2 regions of the Paenibacillus sp. EC2-1 genome follow, and region 1 is predicted to be linked to the other one. Evidence: riboswitches for the same ligand, from Rfam matches in the RefSeq annotation. Region 1 holds a riboswitch; the other holds the start of a gene.

Region 1 (15,303 bases):
ATATGATCACTTCGAACGATTGGCTGCAACAATTAACTTTCCCACTGGTCTTGGGCTTACTCGTACTTGTGTTTGAATTAACCAAACTAAGTAAGATGCGTGTTCATGCCTTGTTGGGGCTCGTGATTATTCTCAACGGACTTTGGATCGAGGCATTGATCGAGCCTGGGGATTATCTATAGATAAGAGATTTAGATTTCATAACAAAACTAGAAAAAAGACAAATGGTCCCTCACCAAGCATTGTTATCATGCCTGGCGAGGGACCATTTCTTCATACATTATAAGAAATAATTCGTAATCGATTGATCACTCGCGAGAATCGCTTCACTATCGAGCTTCTTCTTCAAATACTTCTTGTCCGAGGAAATGAATATATTCATAATCAGATCCACGACGAACAGAAATGTGATGTGGTTGGACATCAAGGCGCTGTTGCTAACCGAGATTTTGTCTGGCACGATCATATCAACGACCGCATTCTCTGTAATCGGTGATGAGTCATAGCAAGTGATCGCGATGGTCTTCGCTTGATTCACCTGAGCAATCGATACCGCATCGACAATTTCCTTCGTAGAGCCTGAACGCGAGAAGGCGATCACAACATCCTCCGAGTTACACTGAGAAGCCGCAATCTTCATCGCACGACTATCACTGATTGCTTCTGCCATAATCCCGATGATCGCCAATCGGTTCTTTAAAGCAATGGCGGCCAAGAAAGAATCGAACAATCCGATCAGAACAATCCTTCTCGCGCCCTTCAGCAGATGGACCACTTCATGTAGCTGTTCTTCCGTGATCAGTGCCGAGGTATTCACGATCAGTTCATTATAATCCAGCGCGAGAGCATCAATGGCATTGATTTCCCGTCTTTCTTTCTTCTTCGCCTGCATGTCACGATAGAAGGCATCTTGTGCAAAGGCGATTTTGAAATCATTAAATCCCTTGAACCCTACCTTTTTACAAAAACGATTGATGCTTGTCTCTGACACACCAATCTCATTAGCGATAGCCGTAATGGTATTTCGCGTAATAAATTCGGGGTTATGGATGACATAATTAGCAATTTGATTTTCCCCATATGTTAATTTCTGTGTTTGCGATACGATTTTTGCAATGACAGCCGGAACCTGTGAAGACATGATACCTCCTCCTGATCTACCAATGGACACTAGCACAACCCATTATATCACACTGAAGTAAGGTATTGATAAAGCTTACATCCAAGACTTCCAGCGGTTTACCTGCCCATGAATTTCACTAAAAAGAACAACAAACCCTCTTTATTATTGTTATACATTATATGTAAATGAAACAATCGGGGGTAAACCATGAAATTAATCATATTAACTTTAAGTCTTTTATTAGGAATTATTGGTTTGTCAGCATGTTCAGAAGACAAAAAAATGAATGAAGCTAGTAATATTGTTTCAGCACCAGATAGAGGCTTCCTCATAGAAAGTTTTGAAGAGTTAGTACGTCACTCGAATCTTGTTGTTATCGGTACAGTCGAAAAGGTACACCCAGCGAGTTTAAGGAATATGAACGCGGATAAGTCAGAAAACGCCCCTGTATATAACGCTGTTTACACTGACTCTGATATTAAAGTAGATAAAATAATTTTAGGAAATATCAATCAAGGAACGAGAGATATGTTTACGATAAAAGAGCCAGGTGGAGTATACAACGGTAAAGAATACAAGATCTACGAACCAATTGTAGAAGAAGGAAAAACATATTTATTTTTCTTATATACTTACGATAAATTAGGCATCCCCGAAGAGCCATATACATTCGTCGGTACTACGGAAGAGGTCATCATTCCTGTGGAAGGTGATATTGTAAAACTTCTTCCTTCTGTGGCTCTTACAGAACCACTAGCAGCAAAACAAATCATCGACGAAGAATCCGCCACTCATAAGGTGTCTCTAAAGATCAACGATGTCATCGACGAAATTATCAGGGTAGATCATTATCTTCCCGATCCAGTTTTTAATATAGATAACTACCTCCCAGATCCAATCGAGGATGTAGATCTTGATAGCCTAAAATAACCTACCACATATCTGTCATAGAAAGCTCCCTCTAAGCAATGTTTAGCACGCTGCCTAAGGGAGCCTCTAAAACTTAAACCCAAGACTTCCAGCGCTCTAGCTGTGTTGAGAACTGCTCCTTGGAAAGTTCTTTGTTCTGCATTAGATAGACGTAATCAAGCACATTCGGTAAGCATGGTAGTCCCATAAGCTCCTTGCAAAAGGCATGTGCCGCAATCTCACTGGTCTTCACCACAGTCGAGCGCTTCTTCAGCCATTTTCCAAGCTTGAACACTTCAATCGGCTCCAACTCTTCATTGGTGAATTTTCCTGATTTATATTCAAGATAGTGATAGAATTCATGCGCCAGATGGATATCTATCAAGCGATCCAGCTCAGTTCCCTCTGCGTCCGATCCAACCACCTCTTGATAGGATTGCTTCATCCCGGCTAAAGACTCGGCGTACACAATAATTTCCGGTGGATTCTTAGCAAAATCAATCTGTGCGCGAAATTGAACCTTATGAAACGTACCGGACCGACTCGTGATTTCATAGTGCAGGCCTTCCTCTTGGCACAGCTCCCGGATATCCCTTCCGATATAAGAGAATGCGGTTTCCCGGCCTCTTGCAAGTGATGTGCTAACATAGTACGGGATCTGTTCTACAGGTATTTTATGAAACAAAGGGTCCTGTTCAAGCTCTGCACAAGCCATTGTCTCGTCTGATAAAGACTGCACTTCTTCACGAGTCGCGATCATGATCCGCCTTCGCTCCTTCCTACTGATACGCAATAACAATCATTTCATCTTCTGCGCGCATCATTTCCGTTTCAATCTCTAGGATCGACATCAACTGCTCTTTCGTCTGCATCCCTGTTAGATCCAGCATCTTCTCTTTATAGAATACAAACACCTTCGGAATGGTCGCATTCGCATCCGAGTATATCGTATTGTCATCCAGGAACTCACCAAGCCTGCTCTCATGCTGGGATTTGGTTAGCTTCGTATACTGCACATTCGCTTTCTTGAAGCGCACAACGCCTTCCCGGTCCAGAACACTTACACTGTTAGACTTTTTCTTAATGAGCCCAAAGAATGATTTCTTCACATGCTCACTTGCAAAAAGACTCCAGCGACCGCTTCTTGCCGCAAGCTTTGTTAATTCCAGCGGCTGATCCACCGACTTCGCGGCAATGGCTACCATCTCTTGATCTGACATCGCTTCTTGTCCTAAATCCTTCGAACGAAGCTCGGTAGAGCCGGTAGCTACGGCTCGCAAAATATTTTTCTGACTGTCGATTTCGATCGTAACCTCAACCGTCTCTTCACTGGCACCTGATTTGACGATCCGTTCTACAATTTCCGAACGTATCCGCTTAATGTCCTCTTCTGTCGGATTCACAACCGTCCGTTCCATCTGCTCCTTCACCATCGCCAGAGCCACACCGATCGTGGACACATATGGGGCATTGTTCGCGATCTTGCTCTTTAGATTCTCTCGCTCTGCCATCGCTGGTACAAGAACTGCTCCACTTCCCCCTCCGCCTACCAGGGTGACAAACGAGCGGTCCAGTTCATAATCCTCAATCATTTCATTGACTGTCTTCATGGTCTTGTCAATCGCGATATTCATGACTGCTCTAGCGGCCTCTTCCACACTTAGTCCGACATGCGCCGCAAGAGCTTCCCATGCCTTAACAGCTGCCTCCTTATTTCCCTGAGCATAATCGCCTTCCGGAATATACCCAAGAATGTTCGCTGCTCCGGCCAAGGTATACGAATACTCCTCTCCATTCTCACTCTCAAGAATGACGTACTCGGCCGGGTCACCCTGTCTAGGACTTACAAACTTCACCTTGGGGTTCACAATATCTTCTGTCTTCGCGAATGCCTCATATGCTTTACCGGCAATATGTGCGCTCCGTGGTCCAACATCCGTGATCTTACCGCCAGCCACCTTGATCATACTTCCACCTGCAATACCAAGTGTACGCACATCAAGTGATTGAAGATATGTTCGGTGGCCTCCCACCTGTGCATTCTTGATCATAACTTTACCATTCTTAATGACAGATATATCGACACTCGTACCCCCAACTTCGAAAAAAATGCCGTCTGAGATTTTCTCATACATCAGCGCTCCAGCGACGCCTGCTGCGAGACCAGACAGCATCGTTAGGATTGGCCGCTTGCGCACTTCATCGATGCTCATAACCCCACCATCACAACGCATGATCATGAGCTGGGATTTGATATTGGCATTCTTGACGGACTTCTCCGTCATATTAGCCGTCTCCATCATTTTCGGGATGAGTGATGCATTCACGACTGCGGTTCTTGTCCGCGTCTTAAGTCCATATAGTTGTGATATCTCATGTCCACCAGTTGCATAAATGCCTTTGCGATTCGCAATCTCCACCACTCGTAGCTCGTTCGTCGGATCATCTACACTATAGGCTTCCGAAGCTACAATGACTTCAGCACCTTGCTTCACAAGATCATCAATAGCCGTCTCGATCTGCTGATCCCTTAAATCCTTGGAATCCAGATACGTGTGAAATGTCTTCAAATACTTTCCCGGTGCAAGTTCAATATCACCTGGATTCGATTCGGAACGTGCACTGAGACCATCAAGACCTGAACCCATGCCGATAATACCAACAGATGCAACGTCACCTTCAAGGAGAGCATTTGTGGCTTGTGTTGTTCCGTGAGCAATAAAGGTAACATCATCCGGTAGAATGCCTCGACTTGCTAGAATTTTGTTTAAAATCTGAACAATCCCTTTTGCCACACCATCTTCATCGTGGTGGGTCGTAGGAATCTTCATCTTCTCTATGACTTCGTAAGTTTCATTATCAATGACAGCCGCGTCTGTAAACGTCCCTCCAACATCAATCCCTACCCTTACTTTTCTTCTCTCCATCATTCTCCTCCTGAAGGTACAGGCGGGATATTCGTAGTATAAAATACCACTTCCCGCCCGAGTTCAGCTGCCCGGATTAAAAGACCATGAAGGCCCCGATCAGCATCGAAATAAGTACAGAAACCATCATCCAAGGCAATGTCTTCTTCAAAATTTCGTTAATATCACTCTTCGTAAAATCGGCAACCCATACGTTATGTGAGTTCGTTGGATCCGATACGGCTTGCACGTTACTTACAACACGCAGCGCCAGCATTGCAGCGACCGGGGTCATCCCCGCCGTGACGAACAATGCAGCAATACCACTTCCAAGACCCCATACGTTCAGAGGTCCACGATAAATAGCAAGCGGTGACAATAGCGTAAAGAAGATGATATACATCAGTGGATTTGTTGGCAGGACCGCTTCAATCAGCGGTGAGATCAGTGACGACACCTGTGGCGCCATAACGGAATTCAGGAGAATACCGATACCGATCATTAGTGCCATCGCCCCCGCGATATCCTGAATCCCTTCAATCAGGGCACTGGAGAGCACATGTATTGGACGTTTTGGGAGTGTTAGCAGAACTGTAACCAAGGCGCCGATCACAACGGCTGGTACAATATCCAGTTTAAAAGCAAACACGAGAATAACCGGTACGAGAGGGCTGATGAGTGCTATGGCAGGAACCTTCTTCCCATCCGCCCCGGTGGCATTAGGCATCGCCCATGCTTTACGGCCTCTGCCGTCTTTTTGGATATAGAAAATAATCATCGCAAGCGATAAGGCAATCAGCGGCAGAGCAGCTACGAGGGTATAATCCGCAATTTCCGCAACAGAAAGACCGAGAACGTCCACATATACAGCCCAGTTAGAGACATTGAATAGTGCACCTACACCAACCGCTGAGACGACAACGATGGAAGCCACGAATTGTGAAATTCCTGCGGTAAGCATAATCGGAATGACAATCGTACCTACGAGGATGACCATACCAAGTCCGCCGGCTGCGGAGAAAATAATCGACGCTGTAACAAAGAATAAGACAGCGATCAGCACCGGTTTGTCACCAGCCAATTCGGCCGCTTTTCGTATAATAGATTTCGTAATTCCAACTTTATTTAGAATCTGTCCGAACCAAGCACCGAACACAAGACCAGCAATGGCACCAGACAACCTCATAGAGCCAGCTGACAGAATGGTCTTGGCGATGGTCGCTGTTTCAGGATCACTGGACATCCAAGGAACACCTGCAATAATTGCAAATAATACAGCCATTAAAGGCAAAGCTAGAATCGTCGGAAGCTTCCGAGTCATCATTAATCCAACAAAGATCAGGAAGACGAGTAAAATACCGATGGCTTGAAACCACATTAAAGTTGTCACTTTAATTTCCCCTCTCACAATGGTTACTACTAAGTTTTACACTTCCAGATACGCGCCCTGCTCTTTAAGTAGATGCTGTACTTCCTTGATATTGATATCCCGGACGTCGATTCCCCCTTTCACAGCTATTGCAGCCGCAACACCTCCCGCATGCCCAATAGCGCCTGTTGTCGGTGTTGTACGCATAGCCGCTTGCGCTTCAAATGTCGCTGATATACATCGTCCAATCACAATGAGATTCCTTACCGAATCTGTAATCATGCAGGAGTACGGAATGCTATACATGCCACCCCACTCCAGCTTCTGATGCTTGGTCCCTTCTCCATCCGGACTATGAATGTCAATGGGGTATCCTGAATGCGCAATCGCATCCTCGAACAGACGCTGCTCAAGCAAGTCCTCCGCTGTAAGCGTATACAATCCTTTGATTTGTCTAGAGCCCCTTACTCCAATATTAGGCCCTGTTGATTCTACAACCGCATGTTCAAAACCTGGAATATATTTTCGTACGAATAACTCTAGCTCACGGCATTGTTTGCGACCTACCATTTCAGCCCGACTCAGACTCATTGCATCCGTTGCATCGTGCCCCAAGATACGAGTCGTGTTCAAGATGACCTCACCCGGATTATTGGTCTCGAAGAATAGAATATTCTCTCGCGGAATCGAAATCTCACCTTTGGCCTTCGCTTCCTTAAATAGACTATCGAATCCGCCAACTGAAAGGCGCGGGGATTTCTCGATGATAGATGTATCCCCGTTATACAGTGGGAAATCCTCCGGATGTGCGTGGATATATTCCTTCACCTTCGGAATGTCCACGTTGTACATTTTCATCTTCAGGGTCATGGGCTGCATGGCCCCGTCAGTTTCTCTTCCCTTCGTAAACTCTGCTCCAGCTAAGACGGACAGATCACCGTCACCCGTGCCATCAATAAATACAGAACCTTCAATCTCACTAAGTCCTGACTTGTTGCACACCGTTATGCTTACGATCCGCCCATTCTCTGTCTTCACACCCGCGAGCATCGTGTGGTATAGAAGCTCTCCTCCACTTTCTGTCACCATGAGCTCAAGCTCGTGCTTCATCGCCTCGGCATCAAACGGTGTCACTGAATATGTAAAACCGACGGTGTCAAAAATATGTCCCGGCGATTTCCCTAATTTCTTCAACCGCTCAATGAGTTGATCTGTAAACCCCTGAATAGCCAGCTTCTCGCCAGCATGAAAGGTCATCATTGGACCTACACCATTTGCGGTAAGCGTCCCTCCCAAAAATCCGTGGGACTCCACAATCAGTGTTCTCGCTCCTGAGCTTGCTGCCGCAACCGCGGCCATCGCCCCGGAAATGCCCCCACCCATTACGATAACGTCATACTTCGGCATACCCTCCATCTGCGTCTTCACTCCTTTTGGGTCATGATATTATAGTGATTTCTTGACCTTAGATTACCAAAGCAAATCGATAATGTAAATGCTTTCAGGAAAATATTTTTCTAAATATCCGGAAATTTAGAAAGTAATTTACCGAAGGATTGACACCCTTTTCATGTGTTTTTTTTGATTAGCAACATTCTGGAAAAAGGAAACGTCAAGAACTATAAATCATTTCATTTTGCAAGGAGGTAGACGATGCGGACTGTATTACTTACTGTATTCAGTATATTCTTGAGCCTGTCGCTATTCGGATGTAGCTCAAGCACATCGAAATCAGGATCAGGGAATGACCAAGTTCCGAGAACGACGGAAGATACAGCGCCAGGAATGGAAGGATATGTTGTGGATCAAAGAGACGGAGGCATTCTTGTAGTTGACAATGTGCCGAAGAATTACGGCGCTACAGGCGGGGTCGAAGAATTTTATAATGCTATTTGGTTCTCTTATGACCAGAAGGACGTTGCCATTGGTCAGAAGGTTCAGGTCTGGTTTAATGAAGTGTTGGAATCGTATCCCGGTCAATCAACCGCTGAGAAATTGCGGATCTTGTCTGCTCCAAAACCAGCTGAAGCTAACATGAACGAGGCCGAAGCCATACGCAGAGCGCTAGAAGAACCCAGAACAGATCTCCCGGGAGTTCTTGTTATTAAAGCTGCGACCTACGACGAAACATCGGATCAATGGAGTATTACAATTAAACAAGGTGACGATGAATGGGTAGTTCAAATTGATGATAAGTAAAACCTCTCAAACATAGGCTCGGTCCAAAGGATCATCCATCTCGTTTACAGCTTCAAAGGCACCCATTGAATGACTCTATATTCATCCTATGATTCAAAAACTGATTTAGGCCATGCAATGCGGAACGTTCAACACCTATTATTCACACTAGATGAAGGGGATGAATCATGAAGCATTTCATTGTTTATATGTTGGTGTTGATGACTTCCCTTATATTAAATGGATGTACTTCGGAACAAGCATTCACTCAAGGTACAGCGGAAGCTAGATTATACGACCTTATTCCTCCATGTGCTAATGACCTCGAATCTTTCAATTCCATTGCAAAAGCAGAACAAAATGATCAAGGCTATACCTTTACGGTCACACAAAATTGTGAGCCTGTTGACGGAGAAGGGCCACAGATGGAGACCATCTATAAATATTTGGTTTCGCCAGATGAAATCAAACGGATCGAATAGAGGTAAGTATCCAAATGCAACGCAAAAAGATACCCATACTCTAAACACCTTTTTTAAAGTGTCCAGTGTATGGGTACCCGTTTAAATGACCTCGGATTGTTCCTTTTCGCCTTCTCTAAGATGTAATGATTAATGAACGGTTATCACCTTAGAATAATAAGTGACGAAGCTCGATTCTTCAGCTTGATAATAGCTAGCGGACTGGAAATCCGCTATTTGTTAGAAAACATCCTTTTTGTGAGTTATGCGGACTCAGATTCCGCTATTCTTACAGAAAGGCTCTGATTTAATAGGTTCAGAGCTAATAGCGGATTCTCTGTCCGCTAACGATTAATATTAGTCATATTCACAAATATAACGGCCTCTCTGTCCGTTAGTCAGTTAGTTAGTAAGTTAGTAAGTTAGTAAGTTAGTTATCCCGTTGATCCGTTGGCCCACTAGTCCGCTAGGCCGCCGTCCTACACCACCTTCGCACTACCTGGCGGCTCATCCTCCCCCGCGATAACCTCCATATTGCCTCGTGACGCCCGATTTCGCCCCTCATGCTTGGCTTTATACAAAGCTTCATCACTCAGTTTATAGAGTTTATCCAGTGGCAGCATTTGAGCTGCCGTTACGGTAACCATACCAATACTTAGCGTAAAGGAAATCGGTAACTTACCGGAACATTGTAACATCGAAAGACGAATCGCTTCTGCCACCTCCCCTGATTGTTTCTCATCCGCACCGGGAAGGACAACGGCAAACTCATCTCCCCCATATCTGCCTAGCAAATCTCCAGGTGTCAGAGCCCCTTTCACTTTAGCGGCATACTCTTGTAGCACCATATCTCCTGTATCATGACCATAGGTATCATTAATGGTCTTAAAGTGATCAATGTCCATGAGCAGAAAAGAAACCGGTTGACCTTTTTTCCTGCAATCCGCAATCGATTCCTTCGCTTCGAGGATAAACGTTCTGCGATTCCACACTCCTGTCAGGTCATCATAACTCGCTAGCTTATGAAGTTCCCGATCCCCCTTCTCTTTGGATAAGAGAACAAAACCTGTATTCCCTACAAACATCAACAAGAATAATGATAAAAAGGATAATGTCTGATAGATGCTTGGTTCAAAGAACGTTACGTTTATACGAGGAATCCATGCAATAATCGCTCGGATCAGCGAACCTGCAGCCACCAAGCTATACATTAACCCAGTCACTCTCATCAGTGTAGAGCCTTTCTTTCGGCAGACCATACGAATGGCAGGTAGGATCAGCAGGAGTGACATGCCTAAAGATCCCATAGCAATTCGATTCGTTTCTGTATTGGCTAGCGCGATGATAATATGAAATAAAAGAATACAAGAAACTGTTAAACCTATATAAAAGCGACGTGTGTTTCGGTGAAAGACATTCATGACTCTTAACAGCGCAATGGCTTCAAGAGCAGCTCCTAGGAATAAAACCGTATTAGCTAGAGACACCGTGAATAGATCGGGAATTCCTCCCCGAAACATGGCTAGCCCCCACCCGGTTGCTTGCAAACATTTTGCTCCATAAAACGCATTTACCGCACGATCTTTATTCTGTCCATGTCTATAAGCTGTTATTAGAATGACCGTGAATACATGCCCAACAACAAGAAATACAAAAGCGGTCCGCATATCCAGCTCTACATTCATCTTTTAAATTCTCACCATCTCAATATTCTTTTTCGACTTATTTCGACCTTTTAATGTGTAAATCCTCTTTTTTTACCATAATAGTCTAAATGTTTAGCGGAATAGTACAAAAAAAACTGCCGGCATACCCAGCAGTTTTTCAATATATTTCTATCTAACACCTTCGGAACACTTAACCCAGCGTCCCCGCCTTAGCCACAGAATCCGATTGTCTGGAGATGATAAACAATACGATCCAGATCATCAAAAATCCAAGAATTTGGGCAGATGTCACGACCTCATTAAAGACAACCCAGTTAATCAATACCCCGGCCGTTGGAAAGCTAAGTTCCGCGAGCGTAGCAACAGAAGCCTTTGTTGTAGTAAGTCCTTTATAATAAACAAGCAGGCTGAGCAGTCCCGGTAGAAGCGCTTGACCAATTAGATTCAGGGATACCAGAGCAAAGGCAGATGTTCCGAACTCTGGCAAATTCCAGCCTGCACCTTCATTCAACGTAATCAAGCCAAGAAGAGGAAGTGCTAATACAAAACGCAGTGACGTTACCGTCTCCACCTTCATCTGTCCAACCATCAAGCGACCCATGACAGTAGATCCACCCCAAAGAGCTGCAGCGCCGAGTGACAAAAGGCTTCCCATCTGAACAAAGTCGCTCCAATGTCCAATCGGAATGGCAAATCCGAATGTGAGCAAATACGTTCCTGCCAATGCGAAAAGCATCAGATATCCAAAATGACGAGGTAGCTTTTCTTTAAGCAGCAGACTTGCTAGAAGAATGGCGAATAACGGTTGGAGCTTTTGCAGAAGAAGAACTGCGTTCAAGTTCCCGCTCGAGAGCCCCATCGTAAACAGTATCGTGGCAATCCCCGATCCACCCCATGAAATAAAGAGCAATGCACCAACTTGACGCCAACCAACTTGTTTAAGTTCCTGACGGTTCTTCCAAATAACCGGAATCGCAATTAACGAGATGATAACATGTTCTAGAAGAACGATCTGCGACGAGGTTAAATTATTCAGAAGTATGACCCGAAATAAGGGATCAACTCCCCATAGTGCTGCTCCCAGTACAACTAACCAAAAACCGTATTTCGGATTACTGCTAGCTTTACCCTTGCGTTTGGACTGTACCTTCAAACCTGTGTTGATGTTTTCCATAATGCTGTCTCCTATCCTTGAATACGGAGTCTTACCAGCAGAAAGCCCCCGTTATCGACAAATGTCGAACATACGGGGGCTGACCAAATAAGCCTACTGTAGAACTAAAAATTCCACAGCAAACCTACGTTTGATCTTCTCCCATCCGGACTTTACCGTCGGCCTTGGATTTCCACCAAGTCAGTCGCTACCTTAAACTACAAAATAGCGAGTCGCGGGCTGAAGTTCATTCACAATAGAACGAACCATCACCGCCGGTTAGGAATTTCACCTTACCCCGAAGATCCATATTCATTTATTTTTATTTTGTATTTCACGAATAACCTAAATCCATAATACTAAAAATTAAGACAATAAGCTGATAAAAAAATCACAATGAAATTATAACACGAATAGTTTCATGTAAATACAATTTTTTTACAGAAAATGATGTTAATTTCTCAGAACAAAACCTCACTGAGAATTATACAGCAAATATACATTAGTTACTACATAAATTTCAACGAGTACTTTTTACCACATTCGGCCTTCACACAAAAGGGACATCCCTTAAAGATCATAGACCTTCTTAGGATATCCCTATCGTATTCTCAAGCGCTGTATTTAGCCTCGATACACTTCAAAAGCTGAAATCGTCGGGCACCATCTGGACTCCGTAATCTTCAATCGAATAAACCGTGAAGTTACATTGTCGAATCGGCATATACGCTTATAACCAACAACCGTACCGCTCCAGAGCGGCTTCCATTCGCCGTCTTGTTCATACTCCAGCTCGAATTTCTCGATTCGTTGACTATAACGATGTTCTTGCAGAACAACATGGTTGAATTCGATCTCTGCATGCAGATCCACTTCAATAGTAACCTGCTCCGTCCCTTCCTCTGGACACCAATAGTTGTCAGGATTGCCATCAAAAATACAGTTCACATCATGTCCATCCATCGTCTGTGAAGCCTGGGCAGTAGCACCCTCAGCCAGATTTGTTCTGAACGTGTTACGAATGTAATCTCCCAGCTCACGCAGCCGAGCACGATCATTCTCATGAATAAGTCCCCGTTGATCCGGTGGTAAATTCAGCAGGAAAGTCGCGTTTCCGCCGACTGAACCATAATACACATGAAGCAGTTCTTCAAGTGATTTAACTTTATCATCTTCCGAAGCATGATAGAACCAGCCTGGGCGAATGGACGTATTTACTTCAGCTGGATACCAGACTAGCTCCCGCTCATGTCGAATGATCTCTCTACTTCCCAGATCGCGATCGGTGGAATCATATCGTTTAGCGAATTCGCCATCATCCACTTGTTGAGATTTCTCCTGAATGCTCTCATTCGAGCGGAGAGATACTGGCACGACACTCCACTCTGACTCACGGCATACGCCCGCTTCATTTCCACACCACCGAATATCCGGTCCACACACGTTGGTAACCGCATTTGGTTGTAACTCTCGAATAAGAGAATAATAAGCGTCCCAGTCATACACTTGTCTTTTCCCATTCGGGCCTTCACCACAAGCACCGTCGAACCATACACAGAAAATATCTCCGTAGTTCGTTAACAACTCTCTTAACTGGTTCATAAAGTACTCATTGTATTTAGGAGAATCACCATAAGTCTGTTCATGACGATCCCATGGGGATAAATAGACTCCGAACTTAATACCACCTTTGCGGCAGGCATCCGCAACTTCCTGAACGATATCGCCCTGTCCATTCTTCCAAGGGCTGTTCTTCACGGAGTGCTCTGTATACTGGCTTGGCCATAAACAAAATCCGTCATGGTGCTTACAAGTAAGAATAAGTCCCTTCATTCCAGCATCCCGGCATGAGTCAACCCACTGATCAGCATCAAATTCTACAGGGTTAAAGATAGCTGGATCTTCATCGCCATGCCCCCACTCTTTATCCGTGTACGTGTTGATCGTAAAGTGAATGAATGAATAGAACTCCATTTCCTGCACAGCCACCTGTCTTTCTGAAGGCTTCACTTGCGCAGCGTATTGAATCAAATCAACCATGTCATATCTCCTCCGTCACTCTATGGTAGAAGGAATGCAGTTGCTATTTGGTTGGTAGCGCTTTCTGATAAGCTGCCAGGTAAGCATCCAGCTGCATTCCTTTAAATCCATTTACGTAATTCTCCCAATCCTTATCGATATCCTTGTTACCGGTTACAAATTGCGCAAGATTCGATGCCACATAATCAGATAATGTCTTCGACATTTGTGTAACGATTAACGCATCCGCTGGATCAATAAATACATCGGTCGGATATGCAATTTCCGGCTTCGCAAATGGCTCATACTTTTTCGCAGCCAGCCATAGACGGTAATCAATCGCACCTTTACCGAGTGGATCAGCTGGCGCTACGAACGATTCACGGATGGAGTTGAGCATCTGCATCGTTCCTAATTGCCACCACGTATTTGCCAGCGGTGTTTGTCCACTTGCGGACTGCTCTGACGTAACAACATCATACTTCGCAGGATTTCCGTTATAGTCAAGCTCGCCGCTTTCCGCTTTTTTATAACCTTCTCCTTCAAAGCCCCATGTTGTATGAACCGTCCCTTCTTCGGAGAAGAGATAATCAGCTAGACGAATGGCAGCAATTTGTTCTTCCTTGGTCGCTTTATTCGTAATAACAAACTGACCAGCACCAGCCCCGACCGTATAACCTGCTAATTGAACACCTTCTGGCCCTTTAAGTGGTGGAACAACATCGTAAGCTTTGTGACGTGTGTTGTTCTCATCATTAACTTCAAACATACCCCCAATATTCGCAGTACCTACACTGCCTACTACAACATCAGGCTTGTTGGCTAGTTGTTTAACAGCATCAACGTTTTGCGTGAATGCGGCTTTATCCATCAAACCTTCTTCAAATAACTTCCGTAAATACTTCACGCCTTCCTTCCATTCCGGTTGCATAGGCGCATAGATGACCTTCCCATCTTTGATCATTAAACCAGTTCCATCATTGTAGATAAAGGCATTCATTAAGAACGTCTCTACCCCACCGCCCCAATCATTATTGGAGGTTGTGAAAGGAACCTCATCTGCTTTACCATTCCCATTCGGGTCTTTCTCTTTGAAAGCCTTCATCACTTGATAAAATTCTTCAGTCGTTGTTGGCATATCCAAGTTCAGCTCTTCAAGCCATTCTGTATTAATCCATAGTCTTTGATAATATGTACAGTGTAGACATTCATTGATTTTTGGAAGTGCATAGATATTTCCATCCGGAGCAACCATTCCTGCTTTTAAATAAGGTAAATCGGTCATCGCTTTTTTAATATTTGGCGCATACTGATCGATTAAGTCATTCAATGGTATAAAAGCACCTTGCTGACCATACTTCACCTGATCCGCCTTTGACATTCCCGCACTAAGAATGACTGCCGGGTAATCTCCACTTGCTAACAGCAATAACTTCTTATCGTTAAAAGCAGCATCTGGCGAAGTACTCCAGTTGAATTTAATGTTCAGCGTTTCTTCCAAATGTTTCGAAAATTTGT
Region 2 (15,303 bases), 840 kb from region 1:
ATAACAGGCATGAATGGCGTTAAGTCTTCTGGCTCCTTCGAATAGATGAGACTTCGCTCCCATTCACGTTCGTGAAGGTGCTCTGCGATCCCTTTATATTTCCGGTATTCAATCAATCGCTGAATGAGTTCCGCTCGTGGGTCAACATCATCTTCTTCATAATAGTCAAACTCGTCCATTTCAATAACCGGTGGTTTTGGCAGTAATAGTTTACTCTTAATCGAAAGCAGTGTGGCAGCCATAACCAAAAACTCGCTTGTAATCTCCAGCTCCAACTCCTGCATATTCTGTAGATAAGCCATGTACTGTTCGGTAATCTCACTGACGGGGATATCCTGGATGTCAATTTCCGCTTTATCTATAAGATGAAGCAATAGATCGAGCGGTCCTTCAAACGTCTCCAGCTTGTATAATACGGTCACGGTGAATCCTCCCGCCACAAAAAATAAAATGTAGTGCCCTGAAAAAAAGGGCACTACATTAAATAAGCACTATTTTAGCTGTTTCGTCAAGTTTGCCATCTCAATCGCTGCCATTGCGGAATCCCAACCCTTGTTGCCCGCTTTCGTCCCTGCCCGCTCAATCGCTTGCTCAATATTCTCCGTAGTCACAACTCCAAATATCGTTGGTACACCGGATTTCAAGTTAATCGCAGATACTCCCTTAGCGACCTCATTACATACATAGTCATAATGTGTGGTAGATCCTCGAATCACAGTACCTAGTGTAATTATTGCATCGTATTTCCCGCTTTCCGCCATTTTTTGGGCAATCAACGGGATTTCAAAAGCTCCTGGTACCCAAGCCACATCCACCTCATCGTCCTGAACACCATGACGCTTCAGTGCATCAAGCGCTCCTCCTAATAGCTTACTTGTAATGAATTCATTAAAGCGCCCAACAACGACTCCATACTTCAAACCTTCGGATACGAGATTTCCTTCAAAATAATGTGCCATGCTAAATCATCAACCTTTCAAATTGGAATAGTAGTATTTAAAATTTCAGCATATGACCAAGTTTGGCTTGCTTCGTATGAAGATAACCCGAATTGTCTTTATTCTCCTGCATTTGTATCGGTACACGTTCTACAACCTCAAGGCCATATCCCTCAAGTCCTTTAATCTTACGTGGGTTGTTAGTTAGGAGACGAATTTGACGAATACCTAGATCCTTCAGAATCTGTGCTCCTATCCCATAATCCCGCAGATCTGCTGGAAAACCTAACTTCAGATTAGCATCAACTGTATCTAGTCCCTCTTCCTGAAGCTTATAGGCTTTCAATTTATTAATAAGTCCAATCCCTCGCCCCTCTTGTCTCATATATAAAAGAACGCCTTCTCCCGCTTCTTGAATCTGTCGAAGCGCTGCCTCGAACTGAGGACCGCAGTCACAACGATGCGAATGAAACACATCTCCCGTTAAACATTCGGAGTGGACGCGTACGAGAATAGGTTTATCACCATCGATCGAACCTTTAACAAGTGCAATATGCTCTTTGTTATCCACCTCATTGGTATAAGCGATCGCTTGAAACTCCCCAAAATCGGTAGGCATACGCACGGAAACCTCACGATTGACCAGCATTTCCTTTTCGTTACGATAATGTATTAGATCTTTAATGCTGATCAACTTCAGATCATTCTTTCTGGCGATTTGAACTAGATCAGGCAAACGTGCCATCGTACCATCCTCTTTAATAATCTCACAGATCACGCCTGCTGGATAAGAACCACATAATCTAGCCAGATCAACGGCTGCTTCGGTATGGCCAGCACGTCGGAGAACACCACCATCTTTCGCTACTAACGGAAACATATGCCCTGGTCTTCGAAAATCAGTCGGCACGGCGTTCGGGTCCAATATCCCTTGAATGGTAAGTGAACGCTCGAAAGCAGAAATACCCGTTGTCGTATCCTTGTGATCAACAGATACCGTAAAAGCTGTTCCGTGAGCATCTGTATTCTGAGTTACCATCGGTTTCAAATCTAATTCCCGTGCTCTTGCCTGTGTGATCGGCACACATACTAAGCCTCGACCTTCTGTAATCATGAAGTTGATGACTTCTGGTGTTGCTTTATCCGCCAGAGCAATAAAATCTCCTTCGTTTTCGCGGTCCTCATCATCAACAACGATAACAACTTTCCCAACCATCAGGTCGTTAATCGCGTCTTCAACCCTGCTAAACTCGAATTGATCATCCATAGCTCATTCTCCTTCTTTCTCATAGAGCGTACATGCTCTATTATGCAAAGCCATGCTCAGACAAGTATTCATGACTTATTCCACGATTTGATCTCTTATCATCTGTCTCTGATGAACCATAATGTAAAAGATGGTCCACATACTTACCTAAAATGTCATTCTCTATGTTCACCGTATCACCAGCCAGCTTGAATGAAAGAACTGTTTCAGCAAGCGTATGTGGAATAATCGATACGGTAAAAGAAGTTTCATAAACCTTAACTATGGTAAGACTAATACCATCTAAAGTGACCGAACCTTTAGGAATAATGTATTTAAACAAGTTTGTGTTCGAAGGAGCAATCTCGTAGACAACCGCGTTTTGATCTCTCTGAACACTTCGGATCACTCCAGTGCCATCAACATGTCCTTGGACAATATGTCCACCAAATCTTGCACTAGCAGCCATCGCTCGCTCCAGGTTCACCTTGCTCCCCCCCTGAAGTTCGTTTAGATTGGTACTTCGAAATGTTTCCGGCATCACATCTACGGTGAACTGCTTCTTATCTATGATCGACGTTGCCGTCAAACATACGCCGTTTACAGCCACGCTATCCCCGAGCTTTAGGTCATCCATAATGAAAGATGCTGAGATGCTAAGAACCATAGCTTCACCTTTTCGACTAATCCGTCGAATCTCACCGATTTCTTCTACCAGTCCTGTGAACATATAACACCTCTTCTTCTTAGCTTGATTCAAATAGGAAATCGACTTAAAAGAATACGATTATGAATAGGCCGGTATTCCACGAATACATAAATTATTGTCAAGTTGTTCAATCTCTAGTTCTGTCAAAGTTATCGCCTCACTCATTAGCTCTGCACCACTAAAGTTAAAACTTGAAGGGGCACCCATACTACCTACGATTTTCGGAGCCAGAAAGAGGACGATACAATCCACAAGCCTTTCCTTTAGCATAGACCCGTTTAGCGTTCCTCCCCCTTCCAAAAGAATGGATCCAATCTCTTTTTGACCTAACAAGGTCATTGCAAGCTGCAGGTCAACTTGGGGGCCATCACCGCAAGCAATAACTTCAACCCCCTTCTTCTCAAGCTCAATTCGCTTATTCTTATCCCCATGACTTGTTGTCAGTATAATGACCGAAGCGGCATGATCCTGAATCATCTTGCTGTCCAAAGGTATCCTTAGCTTAGAGTCAACCACAATCCGAATCGGATTCAGTCCATCTACAGTAAGCCTGGTCGTTAGGAGAGGATCATCAGCGATTACGGTCGATACTCCAACCATAATACCTTGATGCCGATGGCGAAGCGTATGCACTCTAGCTCTCGCCGCTTCATTAGAAATCCATTTACTATCCCCTGCTTTTGTTGCGATCCTGCCATCTAGAGTACTAGCCGTTTTTAGTGTGACATACGGTTTACCCGTTGTTATAAACTTTCTAAACGGTTCATTAAGCTTGTTAGCACGATGCTTTAGTACTCCTATATCGACCTGAATTCCTGCCTCACGCAGCATCTGAATACCTTTGCCTGAAACAAGTGGATTAGGATCCTCAGTTGCGATCACAACTCGTTTAACTCGCTCAGCGATCAATCTCTCGCTGCATGGGGGTGTCTTTCCATAATGACTACAAGGCTCAAGTGTAATATATACTGTGCTACCATATGCTTTATTGCCAGCCATTTGCAGTGCATGAATTTCGGCATGAGGTGTTCCTCTTTCAAGGTGAGAACCCATACCAACCAGCATGCCATCTTTCACTACGACAGAACCGACAACCGGGTTGATACCAGTCTGACCTTGTGCACGCTCAGCCAAATTAAGCGCTAATGACATATAAAATTCATCATCCATTACTTCTTTCAAGTACATCTCCCCTCCTCAAGGTCTTACACCCCGCTTTACAAGCAGAGATTAGAATCGAACATGAAACTTCCTTGCGGATCACTTCATTCGGCACAAAAAAGCCCTGTCTGGATGATTAAATCCAAACAGGGCTTAACTTAAATTGGGAGATTAAATATTGTAGACAGAAGCAAACAAGATATGCTGAATATTACCAAAGGAACAGAATCTGAATGAAAGCCAAAAAAAGCTGGCTCAAATCAGCTGCGACTCTTTGTGAAAATATGCACGCACACCAAATAAACGGTTGCTTCTATGAGACCTACCACAAAAAATGGTATGTCTTCTCTCCTTCTCCCATCCAGACTATACTGTCGGTCCCGGATTTGCACCAGGTCCACCGTATATACTCAGCATTTATCAAAATGCCTCTAGCGTATATCCGGGTCACGGACTAAGTACGTGACGAATAGCTTGTTTCGACTATCTCATCACGTCCATCACCGCCGGTAGGGAATTTCACCCTGCCCCGAAGGATCTTGCTGTATTAAGTTAATGGCATATTAACAAATAGAAAAACAAAAAGCAAGTGAATAATATACACTTACTTACGATTCATTCCAATGTGTACCATTCAAATCATTGATTTTATACAAAAAAAACAACCTTCTCTCGTTATCAAAATAACGAGAGAAGGTTGTCCTATATTAAAGTATTAAGCTTCAAATACTTTAACTTCTTTCATTTTGTCGCCTTGCTTCACATTGTTAATATGCTCCATACCGCTCGTTACTTTACCAAATACAGTATGAACGCCATCAAGGTGAGGCTGAGGACCGTAACAGATAAAGAACTGACTTCCGCCAGTGTTAGGGCCTGCATGAGCCATGGACAATACACCTACATCATGCTTCGTTGTGTTTGTAGAAGTTTCACATTTGATCGTGTACCCAGGACCGCCAGTACCGTTGCCAGTAGGGCATCCGCCTTGAGCTACGAAGCCTGGAATTACACGGTGAAAGCTTAGTCCGTTATAAAAACCGCTATTCGCCAATTTCTCAAAGTTGGCAACAGTGTTCGGTGCTTCTTCAGGGAAAAAGTCGATTTCCACAATACCGCCGTTTTCTAATTCAATTGTACCTTTTTTCATTTTCTCTTCACTTCCTTAGTCGATTAATCGAAATGTCTGATATACAATCCATCACATTTCCATGTCTTGATTACGTTCCCATTGTATCTCATTTGCAACATCTCATGCAAACAAAGATAACAAGAAAAAAGGGTCTCAGCCTAATACCGAAGTATAGGTGCGACCCTTGCCCTAATATTAACCTTAGCTCAATACTGTCTGCTTATTCTGGATTCGCTGAGGAACAACATCATGTCTAACAATATCTTCTAGACTTTCACGACGAACGACCAGATCACTTACACCATCTTTAACAAACACAACCGCTGGTTTACGAATACGGTTATAGTTGCTAGCCATGGAATAGTTATAAGCACCTGTACATGCAACTGCGAGCAAATCACCTGATTTTACCTTAGGCAACTCTACATCCCAGATCAACATATCGCCACTCTCGCAACATTTACCTGCAATAGATACCTTCTCTTCATTCTGCTCATTCGCACGGTTAGCTAGAATGGCTTCATACTGAGACTCATACAAGGCAGGACGAGGGTTATCGGTCATCCCTCCGTCTACGGCAACATATTTACGCACACCAGGAATATCTTTACTAGTTCCCACGGTGTATAGTGTTGTTCCTGCATCGCCCACAATACTCCGACCTGGCTCAACCCAGATTTCTGGAAGTTCAGCGCTGATCCCTGCGAAATGAGTCTTTACAGAATCTGTAATGGCTTTAACATACTGGGATACTTGAAGAGGTGTATCTCCTTCGATATAACGGATACCAAATCCGCCTCCAAGATTCACAACACTAAATGTTACACCAAGTTCCTCTTTCACCGAACGTGCAAATTCTGCAACACGCTGCACAGCCATCTGGAAACCTTCAACCTCAAAAATCTGTGATCCAATATGTGAATGCAATCCAAGAAGCTCGAGATTGGTTTGTGCTGCCGCTAGCTTAACAGCTTCAAATGCAGAACCATTTCCGATATCGAATCCAAATTTAGAGTCCGTCTGACCCGTTGAAATGTATTCATGGGTATGTGCTTCTACCCCAGGGGTTACACGAAGCAAGATCTTCACTTGACGGCCTTTCTCAGCTGCTACAGCCTGCAGCAAGTGGAGCTCTATCTCATTGTCCACAACGAAGCAGCCAATGTTAGCATTCAATGCCATTTCGATTTCATCCAGGGTCTTGTTATTGCCATGAAAATGAATACGTTCTGCTGGAAAACCTGCCTCCAGAGCTGTATACAACTCGCCATCAGACACGACATCAAGAGACATACCTTCCTCTTCAGCAAGACGACACATAGCCATGACACAAAATGCTTTACTTGCATAAGCAACTTGATACTTAAGACCTGAGGCTTTAAAAGCATCGATGTATTCACGACAACGGGTTCTTACCGATTGCTCGTCTACAATATAAAGAGGGGTTCCATACTGGGCTCTTAGATCAGCTGTATCGCACCCACCAATTTCAAGATGTCCGAGATCATTAATTCTGCTAGTACCGTGTAAAAACATGCTCACAATTCCTCCGATCGATATTTGAAAAGTTTGATAATCGAATAATTGTTCACAGTATAGCAGACAACGAATCGTAATAAAATGGATTTTTCAACATAACCTTTGTGTTATTTATTATTGTTTTCGTTTAGGATTCATTTCAGGACCCATCTTACTGCTGTCACGAGTCTTATTCAAAGCAGGACGTCTCCTAGAGTATAGCACTGGTTTACGGAATAACACCTCTCCCATCGCCTTTGCACTAAATGGTATGAACGGCCACAGGTAGGAGGAGTTATACGACCGATGCGTAGTAAGCATCAAGATGAGTAGCGTAGTTCCGATTACCAAACCTTTGACACCGAACAGTGCCACTGCTATTAAGAGCACCAGCCGAACAACTCGGTTGGCGAGTCCCAGCTCATAACTTGGAGTTGCAAACATACCAATCGCTGCAACAGCCATATATAGTACCACTTCGTTTACAAACAACCCTGTCTTCACAGCGATATCCCCGATAAGGATAGCCGCGATCAAGCCCATCGCAGAGGCTAGAGGCGTAGGTGTGTGGACCGCTGCCAGACGCATCAAGTCAACCCCAAATTCAACGATCAAGAATTGAGCGATGATCGGAATTTTCGCATTTTCCTGAGGACCAAGAATGTCTAAATACGGCGGTTTCAATTCAGGATGTATAACCAGAAGCATCCATAATGGTAAAAGGAACATGGAAGCAAATATGCCTCCAAATCGAACCCAACGTAGATAGGTACCCATAAAAGGCGTTTGCCGATTCTCTTCCGCATGCTGACACAAATCAAAGAACGTGGATGGCATAATCATCACACTTGGTGAAGTATCTACCATCACAACTATTCTTCCTTCAAGTAAGTGGGATGCGACGACATCCGGCCGCTCCGAGTATCGTACAAGAGGGTAAGGATGCCAGCCCTTATTTACGATTGCTTCTTCAAGCTGCTTATCTCCTAAGGGTAAACCCTCAAGATCAAGCTCTTGAATTTTATGCCTTACCGCCTCCACCTGTTCACGATCCGCGATATCATCAATGAATAAGATACAAACATCCGTCTGAGTACGTCTTCCGACCTGCATGATTTCACTATGAAGCCCCGGGTCACGAACACGCCGCCGTACCAGGTTGATGTTGGTAAGCAATGTTTCAGTGAAACCATCTCGGGCTCCCCTTACGACCTTCTCCGTATCCGGTTCGTCTGGGCTTCGAGAAGGATATACCCTTGTATCGAGCATAATGACCGATTGTTCACCTTCAATGAAAAAGGCACTCATTCCGGTCATGACCTTACTAATAGCTTCACTCAGCTTTGAAGTGGACTCCACTTGTACATATGGAATGTACTTATTCTTGATACTTGAAAAAGCATGTTTTTCGATATCCTCAGGTGTTAAATACGTTAACCGCTTTAGGATCTCTGTTCCTACCCCTGAGTTAATAAAACCATTCATAAATAAAAGGCCGGTCTCTTTTCCTCCGATGGTCATTTCTCTAAATACAATATCAAAGGAAACTCCAAGGCCCATGACTTCAGCTAATATGGCTTTCAGATCCTTCATTCGTCCCGGAATTTCATCTGAACCTTGCCAATACAAAATAGACTCATAGGTACTGTCCGAAGTTTCACTGTCTCTTTTCTTAATCAAAGCTTCCTCATCCAACTTCTTGATCTCGGAAGGTGGAACGGGTGGTATGTCTTCTGCTTTATTTCCAGTAAGCTCCGTCTTATCATCCATCTACTTTACCCCCTTTAATTCTCGCTACCCTCGCTAGTCTACTGTCGATAAATAAACCAATCGAACAAAGAACCAGCGACCTTTCCAGCGACCATAGCCATCAATAAGCCAAATAGATATTGAGTCAGCTTCAGCCGCTTGGACAAGATCGGTAGAACGTTTAACACTTCAGTTAAAGCTGCTGCAAGCATTCCAATGAACACACCGCAGAACAAACCAATAAGTGTGCTTACCACAGGACCTAAGGATGTTTTCCACATCCAGAAATCAGCGATTGTCCCTATGAGGGAACCTGCTATCAGAGCGCCTTCATACCAGTGGACTTTGTCATAGGTCCAGGTCAACTGGGAAAGCCTCGGAATAATATCGAGCACAATAATGAGCGCAATGACCCCCCCACCTACGGCAATGCCACCAGCTATTCCGAGGATGATGGAAATCATTTGCTGCACGATCGTAATCATGTTTTCCCCTTCAATTTCACATCAGATACCTGCGACAGACTCTCTGCCACTTTCATCTTTCGATATTCTTCTGCAACAACGAATTGATCGAGATTTTCCTGATACAAATACATCTCAACCTCAAGTGGAGTGGGTTCCTCGTTCCATTTCTTTTTGAACAGGTGATTAAAAAATACGGTCATCCCAAAACCGAGCCCAAGCGAATAGGCAATCTGGAACAAATAGGGATGCTCATCTCTGTGTCCTGTGACCATCTCAACGATTCGAATTTGAACCTCCAACATGTTGACATCGGCATGAAAATTCATAATCGTTAAAGCCGATCCAAAGAACAACAGCAACCAAACAATCGGAAACCAAAAGCGGGACGGTTTAGCTGAGGGACCAACTAACTCCACTAAAGTATGGTGATTTCCCATCGGCTCAATCTGAACGTTCGGAATCAATTGACGGATCTTTGGAATGATCAGAATTAAATCCATCAGAAGCCGGTTACCATCCCCATCTTTCGGTTGAACAAGAGGTAGGCTACGCAATGGATCTTCCCATTCAGGATCACAAACAATAAAAGCAACATCTCCGAGTTTGACGGTCTGATCTCTGGGTAGGCGAATACGGCTCCTTAATTGCAGAAACACCGTCGGAGTGGGACTAACCTTCATCCGGAACACTCCTTTACTGCTAAATTACCGTTAGTATGGGAAATAAAAGCTCTCCTTACTCTTATTTACCTTTCCATATGCAGGGAGTAATTATTACACTCTCTCTTTAGATCCGAATTCAAGCAATGCAAAAACGCCGTCCCTAAGGGACGGCGTTTAGACGATTCGGTAAAGATTGTGCTACTGCGCAATCTGATTACGAATGCTTTGAAGTATTTTTTTCTCCAATCTGGAAACCTGAACCTGTGATATGCCGAGACGACTTGCTACCTCAGACTGGGTCTGGTCTCGATAATAACGTAAGTATACGATGAGTCTTTCACGTTCAGACAAGCCACCGATAGCTTCATTTAGAGCCAGCTTATCAAACCAACGTTCTTGTGACTCATCCGCAATCTGATCCATCAAAGTGATCGGATCTCCATCGTTCTCAAATACCGTTTCATGAATGGAAGTTGGCGGTTTATTCGCTTCTTGGGCAAATACCACTTCCTCGGGGGTCACTCCTAGCTGTTCAGCAACTTCCTTAATCGTTGGTAAACGATCAAGCGTCTTGGATAGCTCGTCCCGTTTTTTCCTTACTTTGTTAGCCATTTCTTTCAAAGAACGGCTTACCTTAAGCGTTCCATCATCTCTTAAAAAACGCTGAATTTCCCCTATAATCATCGGTACGGCATACGTCGAGAACTTTACGTCATAACTGAGATCGAATTTGTCTACGGATTTCAGAAGACCGATACAACCGATCTGGAATAAATCCTCCGGCTCGTACCCCCGGTTCATGAACCGCTGCACAACCGACCAGACAAGACGAATATTACAGTTAACGAGCGTATCCCGGGCAACTGTGTCTCCGCTTTGGCTAAGTGCTATTAAACGTTTAACCTCCGCGTCGTCCAAATAAGTCTGCGAAGTCTTCTTCACATCGGCATCCATTTGTCCAACCCCTAATTATATAAAGCTTTCTTGGATTCGATCCTTTTTTTCATTTTGATCGATGTGCCGGTTCCCGGCTCACTAATGACATCAAATTCGTCCATAAAGTTCTCCATAATCGTAAATCCCATTCCGGAGCGTTCAAGCTCAGGCTTTGACGTGTAGAGCGGCTGTTTGGCCATTTCCAGATCCTCAATGCCGTGTCCATTGTCTTGAATGACAAGAGAAATCATATCACCGTCAATCTCAGCTTCAATCTTTACTACACCATCCGGATTACTATCATAGCCATGAATAATGCAGTTAGTTACCGCTTCTGAGACAACGGTCTTCAAATCACTGAGTTCATCCATCGTCGGATCAAGCTGAGATATAAACGCAGCCACAGCCACTCGGGCAAAGGATTCGTTCTCCGATCTTGCGGCAAACTCCAGAGTCATGAAATTATGCTGCGTTTTCCCTTCACTCATGACACAACCTCCAAACCCGAGAGTGCAGTACTCTCGTTCTCATAAATGGGCATGATTTTAAACAACCCTGACATTTCTAACAGACGATACACGGGTGGGTTAACATCACATACAGCCATTTTCCCACCTTTTTGCTTGATGAACTTATACCGCCCGAGAATTACACCTAATCCCGAACTGTCCATAAACTCAAGATCTTTCAGGCTGAGCACAAGATGCTCCGTCTGGCGACGCTGGATGGCTTCATCCAGCTGCATCCGGACGTGATCAGCCGTGTGATGATCCAGTTCCCCTGATAGTCTGACGATCAACACATGCCGCTGGTGCTCCATTTCAACATGCAGATTCATGTTTGCTCACTCTCCTCCCTACATGAACAAAGATTTCTACACCTGCGAAAGACATTCCTGCCCCCCGACAAAACTAGAAGAAAACTCCTATCAATCTACATGAAACAACTTTCCTGTCGTTCTCTTAAATAGTTTCCACCATCCTGCTTTCTTCACTTCTGCAGGTGCTTTGAGATCAAATTCCTTCACCAGCAGATCCCCTTGATAAACGGACAGCTTACCTACGACCTGTCCAGCCGTTACAGGTGCCTTAATGCTCTTAGGTATGGTCACCTCATGACGTAGATCCGCTGTTTTCCCACCTTTTTTAACGAGAACACTGTAGTTCTCTTCTGCTTGAAGCTGCATTTGTGGCACAGTCCCTTTGGAGATCTGGATGCTGCCTAACATTTCACCTTTTTTATAAATTGCATGCTTGCTGTATTGAGCGAAGCCGTAATCGAACATGCGAGAGATTTCATTGTTACGATTTTTCGTATCTGGCGCCCCAAGTACAACAGCTACCGTTCGAAGGCCGTCCCTAGTTGCCGTTGCAGAAAGACAGAATTTTGCTTCCGAAGTATAACCGGTTTTAAGTCCGTCTGCTCCAGGATAAAAACGAACCAGCTTATTTGTATTTACCAACCAGAAGGGCTTTGGTGTCTCCTTACGTAGATAATCCTGATATGCTCCTGTATATTTCGTAATCTGTTCGTGCTTCAGCAGTTCACGGCTCATCAATGCAATGTCATGAGCTGTGCTGTAGTGGTTCTCAACCGGGAGTCCATTACAGTTAGCAAAATGAGTGTTCTTCATCCCAAGTTCAGCAGCTCTCTCATTCATCATCTTCACGAACTCTTCCTCAGAACCAGCAAGTTTCTCTGCCATGGCTACGGATGCATCGTTACCAGAGGCCATTGCGATGCCCTTGAGCATGTCATCGACCGTCATCTCTTCACCCGGTTCAAGGAATATTTGGGATCCTCCCATCGAAGCAGCACGATCACTAGTCCGCACCTTGTCAGTCATTTTCAGCCTGCCGTCCTCAATGGCCTCCATCGTAAGCAGCATCGTCATAATCTTCGTGATGCTGGCCGGAGGCAACTTATCATGGCTGTTTTTCTCATAAATGATAGTTCCGGTATCCGCATCCAGCAAAATTGCAGACCTAGCGCTTGGCGCAAGCTCACTATCAGATGCCCCGCTAGGTTTCTTCTCATCAGCATAGCCTGCTGACGCCAGTGAAAATACGATACTAAGTGATAGTATCCCGGCAATAAACGCCTTTTTCAACTCCGTCCCCTCCTGACAATCGTAATGACATATCCCGCTTCTCAATAAACGGGTCTGTTCCCATTGTTGTCAGGTTGGAAGTAAATTATTCCAGATTGTAACGGATATCTCCTATACTTAATAAAAAAAAAGATATTTAGATTAAGGCTTACCATTCTTCCAATATTCATATGCGTGTACCACATTTCCGGTATATGAGGTAGATTCCTTCAGGATCTCTTGGAGCTTCGCAAGTTCACCCTCCATGTAAGCTGAACCTTCTTCATAAAAAGTAATATGATTTCCTTCATGACTTTCTTTCATCTCCACAGAAATGATGAGCGGTTTATTCAATTCATCTGCAAAAGCGATCTCTTCCTTTGTCACTTTAACAATGCCGTTGGAACCTTCCGCTGTATCTCTAAATGCCATGAGAGAGATGTGATCCATTTGATCAATCATCCATTTACTGAGAGACATTTCAGTACCTGGAACGGTGTACTTATCGAGCCATACCGCCATATCCATACTTGCTTGTAGATTAGAATCTTTTTTAAGCTCTTGCACGAACAATTCCATATTTGAGGTCCATTCTGAGATGACCCTTTGTGAATCCATTCTCCATTCTGGCAAAACATAAGGTTCAATATCTAAATGGATACCATGAAACCTTTCATTACCTTGGACCGATCTATTGTATTCTTTCACATACTTTATAAGTCTTAACATCTTCGCACGATTCTCTTGAAGCGCCCATATCGGGTGTCCACCCATTGCATGAACTTCAATCCCTGCTTCAGCTGCTTGCTTAACAAATGCACGGTATGCACTGAATGGTTGCTCTAAATCCAATCGAACATAAAGCCAATTTAAATTTTTCTCTTCGGCGAACTTGAGTATTTCTTCACTGTTATTGATAACCTCTTTTGCTTCCCATATGTAAGTTCCTCTTACCATAGAATCACGTGCAACAGGATTAGCATCTGGGACACGTTCACCCGTTTCCGGATCTGGGTCAGGTTCAACAGGTGGAACCTCTTCCCCAGAGCCTGTATCTTCCCCATCCCCCTTAGAGGGCATGTTCTGCCAGTGGAGTACATCATGCACTGCCAGACCTGCAAAAGAAGGGTGTGAACTCAGTGCCTCTGCTACATACTCAAGTGTCTGATCCATTCGTTCTTTGCCAGCTTCATAAAATGTTGTATGTTTCTCACCCGGCATTTCCATCGTATTTACACCAATAATAACTTGCTTCCCCAGACGATCTGCGAGTTCGAGCTCATGTTTCGATTGAGCAATGATGCCATGATCAGTATCCGCTTGATTCCGATATGCAAGTACCGTTATATGGTCAAACGACCTGATCATCCACTCATTTAAATATTGTCCATCAGCCATTTGAATCGAATCAAACCAGAATGGGATATCGATCCCAAGCTCTAAGTCTGACCCTGATACAATACTCAGGAAGACTTCAATGTTCTCCTTCCAAGATGAGATGATCTCTCCCTGCTCTGTTGCCCATCTGTTAAGGACATAAGGCTCTATATCAAGATGGATACCATCAAATCGCCCCTCAGACGATACACTAGCATTATAATCAACAACCCAGTTAGCAAGACCATACATATCTTCCTGATGTTCTCGTAAAGCCCAACGCGGGTCTCCCCCCAATGCATGTACAGCCACTTGTGCGTTATGTGCACGTTCTATAAATGTTTCGTATAGTTCCTTCGGTAGCTTTCGATTGATTTGTAAATAAATCAGATTAATGCCTTCTTCACGAGCGAAATTAAGGATTTGCTCCCCACCATCTGATATTAACTCTGTTTGCCATAGCCATGTTGCCTTTTTCCCTGTCGATTCTCCATAAGCCGGAGACTGAAATCCTATTAAAAGCAAAGCAACCACAAACAACAGTCCAGCATTCATTTTGTATGTTCTCGTAATCATAATCTCCCTCCATTCCCCAGTGAGGTTTTCGTATCCTCCTGTAGTAAACGGGGTTTATTATAGCATTGATAATCAAAAAAAAGATGAGCCCATATCCTTAAAGGACGGGCTCACTTGTATTAAAAGATATTTGAGGTCTATCCAAAAGAACTACTATCCATATGGTGAATATATCCATATCTTTCAAATAGAGAAATTATGGAAGTGTTTAGTGCCAACTGCTCAGGATAAAAGTTACGGAAAATGGCTGTCATATAGAGTAACCATTCTCGTTCGTTATTTAGCATGTGCACGACCTAGATACCAATCCATATGAATCCGGTCATTTGTGGGTCTCACGGTCCACCAGCTCCTGCTGAGCAAGACGGATCATTTCACGGACCATGGAACCGCCGATTCTCCCACCGATCTGGCCTGCTTCTTCTGTTGTCAGATCACCATTTGCATCGGCCTTTAGAGGTATTCCAAGTTCTTTGGCTACCTCATACTTTACATCATCAGGATGTCCTGGGTCCGTCACATAGCCCTCATGGTTCATAACTTCTGCTTTAAAGGCTCCCATCTGCTTAGCTGCTCCGGGCACCACATATCTTCTATTTCTTCTTGCCATAAGCTTCACTCCCAAATTGTTTACAACTAGCATGCCCGGAAGTGAACTCATCCATCAATACCTCAATCGATCTTATGGTCTTTACATACCTGGAATGATGGCCATCACAAGACCTAGGAACTTCTCACGCACT

What was found. Region 1 has a riboswitch for FMN ahead of ACK8P5_RS05780 (DMT family transporter). Riboswitches for the same ligand answer to the same signal wherever they lie in the genome.
Region 2: it holds a riboswitch for FMN, as region 1 does, so the genes downstream of both, ribD (bifunctional diaminohydroxyphosphoribosylaminopyrimidine deaminase/5-amino-6-(5-phosphoribosylamino)uracil reductase RibD) here and ACK8P5_RS05780 (DMT family transporter) in region 1, are expected to answer to the same signal.

The regions. Positions count from the first base shown of each region.
Region 1 covers NZ_CP186006.1:1,235,707-1,251,009, reverse strand. The annotation lists gene ACK8P5_RS05830 (hypothetical protein) at 1-182, shown strand, start outside; gene ACK8P5_RS05825 (MurR/RpiR family transcriptional regulator) at 281-1,141, opposite strand; gene ACK8P5_RS05820 (hypothetical protein) at 1,331-2,053, shown strand; gene ACK8P5_RS05815 (hypothetical protein) at 2,127-2,792, opposite strand; gene ACK8P5_RS05810 (hydantoinase/oxoprolinase family protein) at 2,812-4,959, opposite strand; gene ACK8P5_RS05805 (citrate transporter) at 5,036-6,328, opposite strand; gene ACK8P5_RS05800 (FAD-dependent oxidoreductase) at 6,365-7,723, opposite strand; gene ACK8P5_RS05795 (YobA family protein) at 7,961-8,506, shown strand; gene ACK8P5_RS05790 (hypothetical protein) at 8,674-8,967, shown strand; gene ACK8P5_RS05785 (diguanylate cyclase) at 9,426-10,631, opposite strand; gene ACK8P5_RS05780 (DMT family transporter) at 10,804-11,787, opposite strand; FMN riboswitch at 11,917-12,076, opposite strand; gene ACK8P5_RS05775 (alpha-L-fucosidase) at 12,391-13,806, opposite strand; gene ACK8P5_RS05770 (ABC transporter substrate-binding protein) at 13,850-15,303, opposite strand, start outside.
Region 2 covers NZ_CP186006.1:2,070,965-2,086,267, reverse strand. The annotation lists gene ACK8P5_RS09820 (segregation and condensation protein A) at 1-422, opposite strand, end outside; gene ribE (6,7-dimethyl-8-ribityllumazine synthase) at 492-959, opposite strand; gene ACK8P5_RS09810 (bifunctional 3,4-dihydroxy-2-butanone-4-phosphate synthase/GTP cyclohydrolase II) at 997-2,205, opposite strand; gene ribE (riboflavin synthase) at 2,246-2,914, opposite strand; gene ribD (bifunctional diaminohydroxyphosphoribosylaminopyrimidine deaminase/5-amino-6-(5-phosphoribosylamino)uracil reductase RibD) at 2,972-4,063, opposite strand; FMN riboswitch at 4,400-4,595, opposite strand; gene ACK8P5_RS09795 (peptidylprolyl isomerase) at 4,770-5,204, opposite strand; gene lysA (diaminopimelate decarboxylase) at 5,388-6,722, opposite strand; gene ACK8P5_RS09785 (spore germination protein) at 6,840-8,474, opposite strand; gene ACK8P5_RS09780 (stage V sporulation protein AB) at 8,513-8,938, opposite strand; gene ACK8P5_RS09775 (stage V sporulation protein AA) at 8,935-9,600, opposite strand; gene sigF (RNA polymerase sporulation sigma factor SigF) at 9,781-10,536, opposite strand; gene spoIIAB (anti-sigma F factor) at 10,548-11,006, opposite strand; gene spoIIAA (anti-sigma F factor antagonist) at 11,003-11,356, opposite strand; gene ACK8P5_RS09755 (D-alanyl-D-alanine carboxypeptidase family protein) at 11,447-12,628, opposite strand; gene ACK8P5_RS09750 (hypothetical protein) at 12,770-14,560, opposite strand; gene ACK8P5_RS09745 (alpha/beta-type small acid-soluble spore protein) at 14,883-15,170, opposite strand; gene ACK8P5_RS09740 (purine-nucleoside phosphorylase) at 15,252-15,303, opposite strand, start outside.